3 regions of the Ahrensia sp. 13_GOM-1096m genome follow, and region 3 is predicted to be linked to each of the others. Evidence: riboswitches for the same ligand, from Rfam matches in the RefSeq annotation. Region 3 holds a riboswitch; each other region holds the start of a gene.
The links. Region 3 has a riboswitch for cobalamin ahead of N530_RS0100455 (DUF1636 domain-containing protein). Riboswitches for the same ligand answer to the same signal wherever they lie in the genome.

Region 1: another riboswitch for cobalamin. It lies ahead of N530_RS0101970 (energy-coupling factor ABC transporter permease); the one in region 3 lies ahead of N530_RS0100455 (DUF1636 domain-containing protein).
Region 2: another riboswitch for cobalamin. It lies ahead of bluB (5,6-dimethylbenzimidazole synthase); the one in region 3 lies ahead of N530_RS0100455 (DUF1636 domain-containing protein).

The regions. Positions count from the first base shown of each region.
Region 1 covers NZ_JIAX01000006.1:334,746-338,918, forward strand. The annotation lists gene N530_RS0101965 (DEAD/DEAH box helicase) at 1-1,095, shown strand, start outside; gene N530_RS0101970 (energy-coupling factor ABC transporter permease) at 1,173-1,847, opposite strand; cobalamin riboswitch at 1,876-2,090, opposite strand; gene N530_RS0101975 (3-hydroxyacyl-CoA dehydrogenase NAD-binding domain-containing protein) at 2,207-4,173, opposite strand, start outside.
Region 2 covers NZ_JIAX01000006.1:437,903-442,075, reverse strand. The annotation lists gene hisS (histidine--tRNA ligase) at 52-1,653, opposite strand; cobalamin riboswitch at 1,713-1,894, shown strand; gene bluB (5,6-dimethylbenzimidazole synthase) at 1,945-2,640, shown strand; gene N530_RS0102495 (BA14K family protein) at 2,660-3,130, opposite strand; gene N530_RS0102490 (DMT family transporter) at 3,240-4,130, shown strand; gene N530_RS0102485 (DUF1801 domain-containing protein) at 4,134-4,173, opposite strand, start outside.
Region 3 covers NZ_JIAX01000006.1:18,765-22,937, forward strand. The annotation lists gene N530_RS0100435 (amino acid ABC transporter substrate-binding protein) at 1-349, opposite strand, end outside; gene N530_RS0100440 (group III truncated hemoglobin) at 496-945, opposite strand; gene N530_RS0100445 (Rrf2 family transcriptional regulator) at 945-1,388, opposite strand; gene N530_RS19155 (hypothetical protein) at 1,496-1,666, shown strand; cobalamin riboswitch at 1,720-1,938, shown strand; gene N530_RS0100455 (DUF1636 domain-containing protein) at 2,041-2,454, shown strand; gene N530_RS0100460 (ABC transporter ATP-binding protein) at 2,451-3,236, shown strand; gene N530_RS0100465 (ABC transporter substrate-binding protein) at 3,238-4,173, shown strand, end outside.

The DNA of each region.
Region 1 (4,173 bases), 320 kb from region 3:
CTACGTGTGCAAGTTGTTGTTGGCGGTGCGTCAATCAACATTCAGGCGCGTAACCTTACACCTGGCTGCGATATTCTTGTTGCAACACCGGGTCGCTTGCTGGATTTGATCGAGCGTAAAGCGGTTAGTCTGAACCAAGTTAAATATCTCGTCCTCGATGAAGCCGATCAAATGCTTGATCTGGGCTTTATTGTGCCGCTCAAAAGAATTGCAAAAATGCTTGCTGTGCCACGCACAACGCTTTTGTTCTCTGCAACGATGCCTAAACAGATCAATGATCTGGCTGGCGCATATTTGAATGAGCCGGTTCGAGTACAGGTTTCACCTCCAGGTAAAGCTGCTGATAAGATCACGCAATCTGTGCATCATATTTCAGGACGCTCTAAGGCTGACTTGCTAAAAGATTTGCTAACAGCGAAAGGCGAGGGCTTGTCGCTTGTCTTCTCACGCACAAAACACGGCGCTGAAAAGCTAAAGCGTCATTTGGTTGAACGTGGTTTTGCTGCTGAATCAATTCACGGCAACAAAAGCCAAAATCAGCGCGAACGAGCAATCAAAGATTTCAAATCTGGCAAAGCCCAAGTTTTGGTTGCGACGGATGTTGCAGCACGCGGTATCGATATTTCTGGTGTTTCCCACGTCTTTAACTATGACTTACCGGAAGTTGCAGAAGCTTATGTGCACCGGATCGGCCGTACAGCACGTGCTGGCGCGGAAGGTCAGGCTGTTGCATTGTGTGCACCTGATGAGATTCATCTGCTTCAAGCCATTGAAAAGCTGATGGGCATGAAAATTACGATTGCAAGCGGTGAGGCTCCACCTGCTGGCTTTAAGCCTGAGAAAAAAGGACGTGGCGGAGCGCCAAGCGGTCAGGGTCGCAAACGCTCTGGTGGCGCTCAAGGTCATCGCGGCCGTCGCAGCGTTGCTGACATTGGTGCGCCAGGTAAAAGCGGTGAGCAGGGTGGCGGTGACGCTCAACCTAAAGCAAAAAGCAAAAAGCGCGTAAGCCAAGGTAAACGCTTCAAGGCTGCTGATCCAAATGGCGGTCCTTCACGTTGGGCACGCGGCGAGAAACGCAAAAGCAAAGTTGCTTAATTCTTAAGAATTGAAGACAAATAAAAACCCCGGAAGCCTAAATGGTTTCCGGGGTTTTGTTTTAAGAAAAGTGCAGTTTAAGCCGCTTGGCCTAAACGCTTTGTCAGGAATGGCGTTGCGTCTTTTCCTTTGAGCGATTTTGCTGCAGCCAATACGGCCAGATCAACGAACGGTTCAATAACAACAACCAGCATGTACGCTGCGCCGAATGAAGCAACCGAAGAAATAACGCCGAAGCCTTGGCCGTAAATTGCCCAGAACGCGACCCAGGCTACGATACCCGCCTGATAGGCAGTAGAAAGCGCAAAAGCCTGTTTATAGGTAATGTCCACATAGGCTGTTTTTGGCGCAATGATTTTCTTCGCAAGAGCGCTAATCGCAAACAATGGTACGAGTAATGTTGTCAGGTTGACGGCATACATTGGCAAATCGCTTGGCGCGAACAACATCCCTTGAACCAAAAGACCAAGGGCAAGACCGATGGCAGCAGGGCCAGCACCAAGCATGAGCAATATTGTTGAGCCAAGAATGAAGTGTACTTCTGAAACGCCAACCGCAAAATGTGGAAGCACTTCAAAGAAGATAAACACTGCAAGCGTTGCAACAACAGAGCGAAAAACGAGGCCGGTTACACCACCATCATTTTTGATCGCATCCCATGCGAATTTAAGGCCAACACCAGCAGCAGTCGCAGCTGTCGCGTAAGCAAGAGTCATTTTTGCCGCGTCAACGACACCAGGTTCAATATGCATTTTATATCCTTCTGCACCCATCGTGCGAGTTAGTTTCACTATATCGGGCAGGTCTCCTGACTCACGCTTCACTGCTTGTTGCCGCCTTCCCAAGCTTTCGCTTAGTGGCATAGTGGCAGCAAGCTCAGCGCTTACAGTTGCGAGGGCAGTTACGGATCAGGCCCGCATTGGGTTGTCCCTACCGTATTCCCTTTTAATCCCCTTAGGCTTTGCCGTTCGAGAACCCGATATCAGGACATTATTCGCATATTATACTTTTGACAATTGTCCGTCTGAGACATTCCTTCGCTAAATATGTCAGGCACAAAAAAGCCCCGAAAGCGAAGAGCTTACGGGGCTTTGATTGAAAGTATTACTAATCAAGCAGCTTGATCAGTTTTTTTCGCATAGGGGTCAAACCGCGAATAGAATGTCTCGCCAGCTTTTGCCATATCGGTCAGCAATTTGGGTGCTTTGAACTGCGGTCCATATTTCTTTTGCAGCTTTTTAGACAATGCAACAAATTCCTCAACGCCCATGCCGTCAATGTAAGACAGTGTGCCGCCGGTATATGGTGCAAAACCAAAGGCTAGGATCGAGCCAACATCGGCTTCACGCGGGTCGGTGACAATGCCTTCACCCATGACGCGTGCTGCTTCCAATGCGATAACAACGAGGAAGCGCTGTTTTAGCTCTTCAAAGTCAATGTCATCGGCATTTTGCTGCGGATAAAGCGTTTTGAGTTCAGGCCACAGATGCTTTTTAGCTGGCTTGTCAGGGTAGTCGTAGAACCCTTTGCCGTTTTTGCGCCCATGACGACCATGTGTATCAACCATCGTGTTCACAAGCTCGATATGGCGCGGATCAACCACGCTTTCACCGAGATCTTTAACGGTTTGGTTAAGGATCTTTTGGCTAAGATCAATCGCTGTTTCATCGTTTAGCGCCAGCGGGCCAATTGGCATGCCAGCCAATTTAGCAGCATTTTCAATCATTGCTGGTGGAACGCCTTCGGCAAGCATATTGTAAGCTTCAGACATGTATTTCAGCACACAGCGATTGACGTAGAAACCGCGTGTATCGTTGACAACGATTGGCGTTTTCTTGATTGCGCGAACGAAATCCATCGCAACAGCCAGCGCTTTATCACCTGTTTTCTTACCCATAATGATTTCAACAAGCATCATCTTGTCGACAGGTGAGAAAAAGTGAATGCCGATAAAATTCTTGGCGCGTTTTGAATTTTTCGCCAGATCAGTAATCGGAATAGTCGATGTGTTTGACGCAAAGATTGCTGTCGCTTTCATGGTGTCTTCGGCAGCTTCTGTCGCAGCTTTTTTCACGGCAGAATCTTCAAACACCGCTTCGACGACAAGGTCACAACCATCAAAGTCCGCATAATCTGCCGTTGGCGTGATAAGCGAGAGGAGCTGATCTTTTTGCTCCTGTGTCGCACGGCCTTTTTGCATGGCTTTGGTGATCAAGTCTTCAGAATGCGCTTTGCCTTTTTCTGCAGCTTCCATGTTGCGGTCAAGAAGCACAACAGGAATGCCTGCTTTCGCCGTTACATATGCAATGCCAGCACCCATAAAGCCTGCACCAAGAATACCAATTTTCTTGAACTTCGTATCCGGTACACCTTCAGGGCGGCGGGCGCCTTTGTTAAGCTCTTGCATAGAAACAAACAGCGAGCGGATCATCATGCCAGCTTCTGTCGTTTGCAAGACTTGTGTGAAGTAACGCTGCTCAATTTTAAGCGCTAGATCGAACGGCACAAGCAGGCCTTCATAAACACATTTCAGGATCGCTTGAGCGCCCGGATAGTTCATGTGAGTTTCGCGGCGAAGGATAGCCGATGCGGCAGGCCAAAGTTGAGCGCCAGCAGGTGAGTAGATTTGACCGCCTGGCAATCTAAAGCCTTTTTCATCCCATGGCTGAACCGGTTTCAAACCATCAATAATCATCTGTTTTGCAGCAGAGATCAGGTCGCTTGCAGGAACAACTTGGTGCACAAGGCCCATTGCTTTGGCACGTGATGGTTTCAGGTTTTGGCCTGTTGTCATCATTTGAAGCGCGTCTTGAGCGTTGACCAAGCGAGGAACGCGCTGTGTGCCGCCAGCACCTGGGAAAATGCCAATTTTAACTTCCGGCAATGCCAGTTTCACTTTTGGTGAGTCGGATGCAACACGGCCGTGACACGCAAGAGAAAGCTCTAACGCGCCGCCCATGCAAACGCCGTTTATGGCTGAAACCCAAGGTTTGCCGCTTGTCTCCAACTTACGGAAGATACGGCTCATCTCGCCTGCACGGTCAAACAGCTTTTGCGTGCCAGCTTCATTGTCGCCGC
Region 2 (4,173 bases), 420 kb from region 3:
CGCCCGTTTACGGGAGAAGGTGGCCGAGCAAAGCGAGGTCGGATGAGGGCATTATTTTTGCGCAGCCAAAAGTTTTTTCACTTCATCAACAAGAGCGCCGGCCTCAATTTCAAATTGGCCAGGGCGGGCAGCGCGGTATTCCTCATTGGATTCAATCGCGGCGGCTTGGCGCTTGCCTTCGATCATATCTTTGAGTTGAACTTTGCCGGATTGCCGTTCGTCATTGCCTTGAATGATAACAATCGGGCAGCCGCGTTTATCCGCATAGCGCATTTGCTTGCTGAAATCTTTTGGATTGCCCTGATACATCTCAGCGCGAATACCCGCGCCGCGTAAGTCCTGCACCATTTTTTGATAAGCGCCGAGGCTTTCCGTATCCTTGTCCATCACGGTGACAAGCACAGGCGCGAGCACGTCGTCTTGTCCTAGTTTGCCAAGATTTTTGAGCGCCGTCATGAGGCGTGATACGCCGATGGAAAATCCAGTTGCTGGCACGTCTTGGCCTGTAAAGCGCTTGACCAAACCGTCATAACGCCCGCCACCGCCGACAGAACCGAATTGAACCTTTTCGCCCTTTTCGTTTGTCACATCGAACAGAAGTTCGGCCTCATAAACAGGGCCAGTGTAATATTCGAGACCACGGACGCAGGTAGGGTCAATACGAATTCTATCTTCGTCATAGCCATTTATTTCTGAAATGAGAGCTATTTGAAATAATTCGTCGATACCAGATAAACCATTTTTACCAACTCCAATGTGAACCGCCCAATTTCTTAGAGCATTGAAAAAATGATAATCTCTAGCATCATCTCCGTGTTTATCGATTGTAGTAGGTACATCGGTAAAATAATCATGGTGATCGGCGTGGGATTTATATCCCTCAGGCGAGTAAAATGCGTTCAAATCTATAACCAGAGATAGTTTTTTGATCTGCTCTTCATCTAACCCAGCTCCCTCAGTAAAATCACCGCTGTCATCTTTGCGACCCTTACCCAAGAGTTGGCGAACACCCTCGATGCCAAACTTGTCCAACTTATCGATTGAACGCAGCACCGTCAGTCTCCGCTCCGCATTTTCATCGCCGCCAAGGCCGATGGCCTCCATCACGCCGTCCAGCACTTTGCGGTTGTTAACGCGGATCACATAATCGCCACGCGCAATGCCCAGCGCTTCCATCGTGTCGGCCATCATCATGCACATTTCAGCATCGGCCTGAACGCCCGGTGCGCCAACCGTGTCGGCATCAAACTGCATGAACTGGCGGAAACGGCCCGGCCCCGGCTTCTCGTTGCGGAACACCCAACCATTGCGATAGGTGCGATATGGCAGCGTGATTTCGTTGATATTTTCAGCCACATGACGCGCCAGCGGCGCTGTCAGATCATAGCGCAAGCTCATCCATTGTTCGTCGTCATCCTGCACAGAAAACACGCCAGCATTTGGCCGATCTGTGTCTGGCAAAAACTTGCCCAAACAATCGGTATATTCAAATGCAGGTGTTTCCACGGGGTCAAAACCATAGCGCTCATAGACTTCGCGGATTTTACCGATCATCTCATCGGTTGCGCGAATGTCTGCCGCTGAGCGGTCCACAAAACCGCGCGGGCTACGCGCTTTAAGTTTCTGCGGTTTTTTCTTCTTTTTATCAGCCATTTCAGCACTTCATTTTATGAGAACATTTGTTGGCTTTCTCATAAGCGACAGGTGCCCTCTTGCCAAGTGGTGTGAGCGGTGGAATGCTATGCAAGTTCGGTGAACGGGAAGTCCGTGCAATTCGGAGACGTGCCCAACGCTGTGATGGAGATGGCTTTCGCATATGCCACTGGGAAACCGGGAAGGCGCGCAGACCAGTTGATCCTAAGTCAGAAGACCGGCCGAACAAAACGGTTCTTGCGTGCGGACAGCGCAAGCGCCCCAACCTTTATGCATTGTTGGGAGCAAATAATGCTGAACAAACTTCCACGCCCTGCGCTGGCCCCTGCCCGTCCGTTTTCCAATCAAGAACGAGATGCGGTGTATCGTGCAATCAATGAACGGCGCGATGTGCGCGATCAATTTTTGCCGGCCCCCATTCCCGATGATGTTTTGCTACGGCTTTTGCAGGCTGCCCATAACGCGCCTTCGGTTGGGTTCATGCAGCCGTGGAATTTTATTGTCGTGCGCGATGCTAAAAAGCGCGAACAAGCATGGAGCGTTTTCAGCAAGGCCAATGATGAAGCCGCCGACATGTTTTCAGGTGAGCGCAAGGCAACCTATCAATCGCTAAAACTGGAAGGCATTCGCAAAGCGCCGATCAATCTTATCGTGACATGTGATCGCAATCGCGGCGGCAAAGTTGTGCTTGGGCGCACGCATAATCAGCAGATGGATTTATACAGCACGGTTTGCGCTGTTCAAAATCTGTGGCTTGCAGCACGTGCAGAAGGCGTTGGTGTCGGGTGGGTCAGCATATTTAATGAGAGCGACATGCGGGAGCTTTTTCAAATCCCCGATGAGATCGAAATTATCGCTTATCTGTGCATTGGCTATGTGGACGAATTATACACAGAACCGGAGCTTGCCGCCAAAGGATGGCGGCAACGCTTAGAACTCAAAGATTTGATCTTCGAAGAAGAATGGAACCGGCCCACTAAAACTTAATAGCAGCCGGTCCGCAATCTTATCTTGCGTAAGGCGAACGGCAGCGTTTGCGTCCACCATGATATGGCTGGAACGAATTATCCGATGCGCGGTAAGAGCGGTATTTCGAATGGCACCAATTCACATGCAATGTGCCAACATTTATAATGCGCGGGCGCGCTGGTGCACGGCGAATAACGCGTCTTGGTTCAACATAACGGCGCGGTGCAATGTGGATCGTTATTGAAAATGCATCACGTGGAAAATAATATCCGCTGTGACGGCGATAGCCACGCCTGTGATGGCGGTAACCGCGATGACCATTGTAAAAGGCATGGCCTCTATGGCGGTAAAACCCGCGGTGGCGTTCTGAACCTACCTTTTGAACCAAGCTATCTGCTGGTGATGCAATCGGTGCAATTGCGATTGGTGCAGCACTCGCTGATGTTGAAACGCCGCAGCTTGCAGCAATTGAAATTGCAGCCGCAGCCAAGAATTTACTGATATTCATTATCATGCTCCCTGTTAAGGTTAAGCGTCCCTTAATTTCAATCTATCGCATTTTTCGCATCTGGCAAATTTATTGACGGGACTTATCACCAAATTGTCACTTTGGTTTCATGACACACATGTTAGCAGTGCGTTTTAACTGGACTATCGCCGTGCCTCTTTTTCTGCTCACCGCCCTTGTTATGACCGCTTTTGCTGCAAACTCAGTTTTGGCGCGTGCAGCCCTGCTCGGACCAGCCATTGACCCTGCCAGCTTTACCACTGTTCGCCTGATAAGCGGTGCGGCGATGCTTGCCTTGCTACTGATTGCGCGAAAACAAACATCAATGCGCGATCTCATCGGCGGCGGAAATTGGCACTCTTCCTTTTGGCTTTTTGCTTATGCGGTAACGCTTTCATTTGCCTATATCGGGCTGGATACAGGTGTGGGCGCACTGATTTTATTTGCGCTTGTTCAAGCAACGATGATCGGCTGGAGTGTTTTTAAGGGCGACAGACCAATCGTGCCTGAATGGGCTGGATTGATTATTGCTTTTAGCGCCTTTGTCTGGCTGGTTTCACCTGGACTTGAAGCACCGGACCCGTTCAGCGCATTTTTAATGGCACTTTCCGGCATCGCTTGGGGCGCTTATTCACTGCGTGGGCGCGGCGCAACAGACCCGCTCAAAGCGACGGCTGGAAACTTCATTTTGGCCATGCCCATGGCAATTGCCGTTTCCGCAATCTGTTTTTCTCAAATCAATGCCAGCACATATGGCATATTGCTCGGTATTGCTTCTGGCGCCATCACATCAGGTATTGGCTATGCGATTTGGTATCGCGTATTGCCGCAATTATCAGCCATGCAAGGCAGTATCGTGCAACTCACCGTGCCCGTCATCGCTGGTCTTGGCGGTCTTATCTGGAGCGGCGAGCCATTTACGTTACGCTTCGTTCTCGGTTCCGTCTTTATATTGGGCGGCGTTGCACTTGCGATCATCAGCAAAACCAAACGCGTATGATGGTTACTGTTTAAGCTTATAAGTCAGCGCCATGCCGATGCAG
Region 3 (4,173 bases):
TGACGACAACTTGTGCGCCATCAATTACATAAGCTTGGCTGAATTCAAACTTGGCTTCGCGCTCTGGCGTAATGGTAATCTGGTTGGCGATTGTATCAATCCGGCCAACATCAAGCGCACCAATAAGACCGGAAAATGACATTGTTTCAAACGCGATTTCTAATCCGGCTTCTTTGCCAACGGCGTTCATCACGTCGACTTCAAAACCTTGAAGCTCACCCTTTTGAACAAAGGTAAAGGGAAAATAGCCGCCGGACATGCCAACGCGTAGTGTTTTAGCGTCATCAGCAAAGGCGGACGTTGCCATTAAAACGGCAATCGCTGCCGCAGCTCCTAATTTCTTCAACATCGAATTATCCTTATGAGTAGAGACCGCCCACAGTAAGGTCTGTTGTGCTGTGAAATGCCAGACTATGCGCAAGCTGTTTGTTTTAGTAGGGTGGCATATAGGTATTCGTTGCGGGCTGTAAAACCAGCATAGAGAAGAAAGTTACATCATGTGTTTCGCGTGGGGATCTCAAGGTGCCCAAACATAGCGAGCTTGAGACTTTCTGCAATGCGTTCTGCACGCTCCATGAAATAGCCGATTGCCTCCTGTGATGGTGCTGTCTCTTCCAAGGTGCTGCGAAAAAGCATGAGCCATCTGTCAAAATGTTCCGGTGATATGCCGCTTAATTTTTGATGCGCCGGAACGGGCCTGCCGGAATAGCTTCCGGAATTTAGTGCAACGGATGACCAGAATTGCTTCATCTTTGTTAGGTGTGGGCCCCAATCACCTGTGATCTCGGCGGCAAATATAGGTCCCAATATTTCGTCTTTGCGAATGCGATTATAAAAGCTCTCCACAAGCAGTGAAATATAATCCTCATCGATGCCCAAAGAGCTAGCGCGGGCCTGAATCTCTGCACGCCGCTCTGCTGCCGTTTTGTGAACATAAGTTTGCATCAGGCAATCTCCTGAAAAAGTAGTTGCTTTAAATCATCATTGCCTTCGACGAGGTCTGCAATGTTGTAGTCATCAAGCACAGCTAGAAAAGCTAGTACCGCATTGTTGAGAACGTTCTTTAATTTGCAGGAGGGCGTAATAACGCATTTGTTGCATTTGCCGCCTTGGTGGCATTCAGCGACGGCGAAATCTGCTTCAATACTGCGCACGACATTACCGATGATAATTTGCTCGGCGGGTAGTTTTAGCTTTAGGCCGCCTGAGCGTCCGCGCACACTATGCACAAAGCCAGCTTTGCCGGTCAGATAGGCAACTTTGATCATGTGATTGTTGGATATTTCAAAATAATCGGCAATCTCGCGGATGGTGCAAAGCCGATCATTATTAACGGCAAGATACATCAGCTGCCGCAAGGCGTAATCGGTTTGAACATTCAGTCGCATAATGACATCCTATAAAGAAGTATATAATATATTGCTTTTAAGCTCGCTGCAAGCTATGACTATGAAAATCTTCATGAAGTTCGTGAAAACCAATAGGTGGAACTGCGATGACACAATTAGGCCAAATGCTACTTAATGCCTTTCTGTACCCAGGCGATCTCGTGCGACGTAAGATTGGTATGACTGTCGAAGAAGACGGCGGTATGTTGAGATCAATTGTTAATATGATCGTGTGGGGCACATTGGTTTTGCTCGTCTGGTTTCAGTTCTTCGCATAATCGCAAACAAAGCGACATCTGCTTAAAAATCACTTGTCGCCAAACGGATATTCTGACAGAACTCTTTATATGGTTCTGCGTACCCTTAAACGGGGAGCAGATTAAAAGGGAACATGGTGAGGTGTAGCCAACAGGCGCTAAATCCATGACTGCCCCCGCAACTGTGAGCGGTGAGTAACCTTGAGTTTGACCACTGAAACAAATGTTTCGGGAAGGTTCGAGGGAGCTGAGACCCGCAAGTCAGGAGACCTGCCATGTCAGATCAATTCAACCTGGGCGGGGTGTCCCAGCAAGGAGCATGGACATGTATAGCCGGTTCACCGGATCATCGTCAGTGATTACTTGCGCGCCTCCTGCTCATTGCGGAGGGCATCATGGCCCATTCAAAAAAATCAAATCATCGCATTACCGTTTGTGTCTCATGTAGACATAAAAATACAGATTGCCGGCCGGGCTACGAGCTAATTGAGCAATTGCGTAAAGCTATTGACGCTGCAGGCGATGCTGTATGTGAGGATTTTTCTGTTTCAGGTGTTGCCTGTATGGCGGGTTGTAGCCGCCCATGCACGGTCGCCTATCACGGTTCGAAAAAAGCGACTTATCTTTTTGGCGATATAGATCCCAATGAAGATATCGACGACCTTATCGCATTCGCAAATCAATACGCACATCTACAAGATGGATGGTGTTCTTCTACCGATAGGCCCGGCAAATTGCGCCATTCTACACTGGCGCGTGTGCCAGCGGCCATGATTGCGAATGAAGAGATGGAACAGGTTTTACAATGAGCGCAGCAAAGCTGAACGTAATGAATGCGTGCTGGAATACACGCAGCGGCGACCCAATTTTAAAGCCGCTCTCTTTAAGCTTGAATGCTGGGCGCGTCATGGGTGTTGTTGGCGCTAATGGCGCAGGTAAGTCCACATTTCTGCGCTTGCTGTATCGCTACCTAAAACCGTCGCAAGGGTCTATCGAGATTGATGGGCGTGACATCTGGTCATTGTCACCAAGGCTGGTTGCTCAAAATGTTGCGGCCGTTTTGCAAGAGCAGCCGACAGACTTTGCGCTGACGGTAAAAGAGATCGTTGAATTGGGGCGCACGCCATATCGCAGCGTATTATCAACGAAGAGCGAAAATGACTCTACCATTATAGATTCAGCACTGCGTAAACTTGAACTTTCGGAGTTCGCAAGTCGTCGCTTTGGCACTTTGTCAGGCGGTGAACGTCAACGCGCAATGGTGGCCAGAGCGCTCGCGCAAGAGCCAAGCCTGCTTATCCTTGATGAGCCTACCAATCACCTCGACATTAGGCATCAGTTAGAAATCATAGAGCTCATTCGCGATCTGGATATGACCATTGTTACCAGCTTACATGATTTGAACATGGCGGCAGGTGTCTGCGACGAGATTTTGCTTCTAAAGCAAGGTTCTGTACTTGCATTCGGGCCGCCTCAAACGGTGCTGACCAATCAATCGGTTTCCTATGCATTTAATGTTTCTGCACAATCCGAAAAGCTCATGCCTACCGATCGTCTTCATTTTACTTACACATTGATGGGAAGAACCTGACATGAATAAAACTGTACTCAGCCTTGCCGTATTGGCATTCACTTCAGCGGCCGCAATCGCCGAAACGACCGTTCAAAGTTGTAACCGCACGGTTACTTTTGATGCGGCACCAAAGCGCGCAGTTTCACATGATGTCAATTTGACCGAAATGATGTTGGTGCTGGGCCTTGCAGATCGTATGGTCGGTTATTCAGGTATTTCCGGCTGGACAAAGTTGGATGAAGAAATGCGGGCTGGCGTTAAAGAATTGCCCGAGCTTGCAAAGAAATATCCAACAAAAGAAGTCCTTATAGGCGCTGAAGCGGACTTCCTTTTCGCTGGTTGGAACTACGGCATGAAGGTTGGCGGTGAAGTGACGCCAGACACGCTGGAGCCATTCGGCATCAAGGTCTACGAGTTGACAGAGAGCTGCATTCATATCGGTGAAAAACCGAAAGTATCTATGGATGACATGTATAATGACTTGCTCAATCTCGGTAAAATTTTCGAGGTAGAAGAGCGCACACAAGAGCTTGTGGACGGCTATAAATCTGAACTTGAGGCAATTACCAAAACCTTGAAACAGGGTGCCACACCACCGCGCGTATTTGTATATGACAGCGGAGAAAGTACGCCGTTTACAGCGGGCCGATACGCCATACCAACGGCAATGATAGAAGCAGCCGGCGGGGTCAATATTCTTGAAGACCTTGAAAAAAGTTGGACAACGATAGGCTGGGAAGCTGTTGTTGAACGAAACCCAGAAATAATAGTGATCGTGAATTATGGCGATGTAACAGCCAAACAAAAGCGCGAATTCATGATGTCAAATCCAGCCTTTGCCAATCTTGATGCTGTGAAAAACGACCGCTTCATTGTTCTGGAATATATTGAGGCAACGCCGGGGCCTCGCAACATTAAAGCAATTAAAAAGCTCGCTTCTGCTTTTGGGAATAAT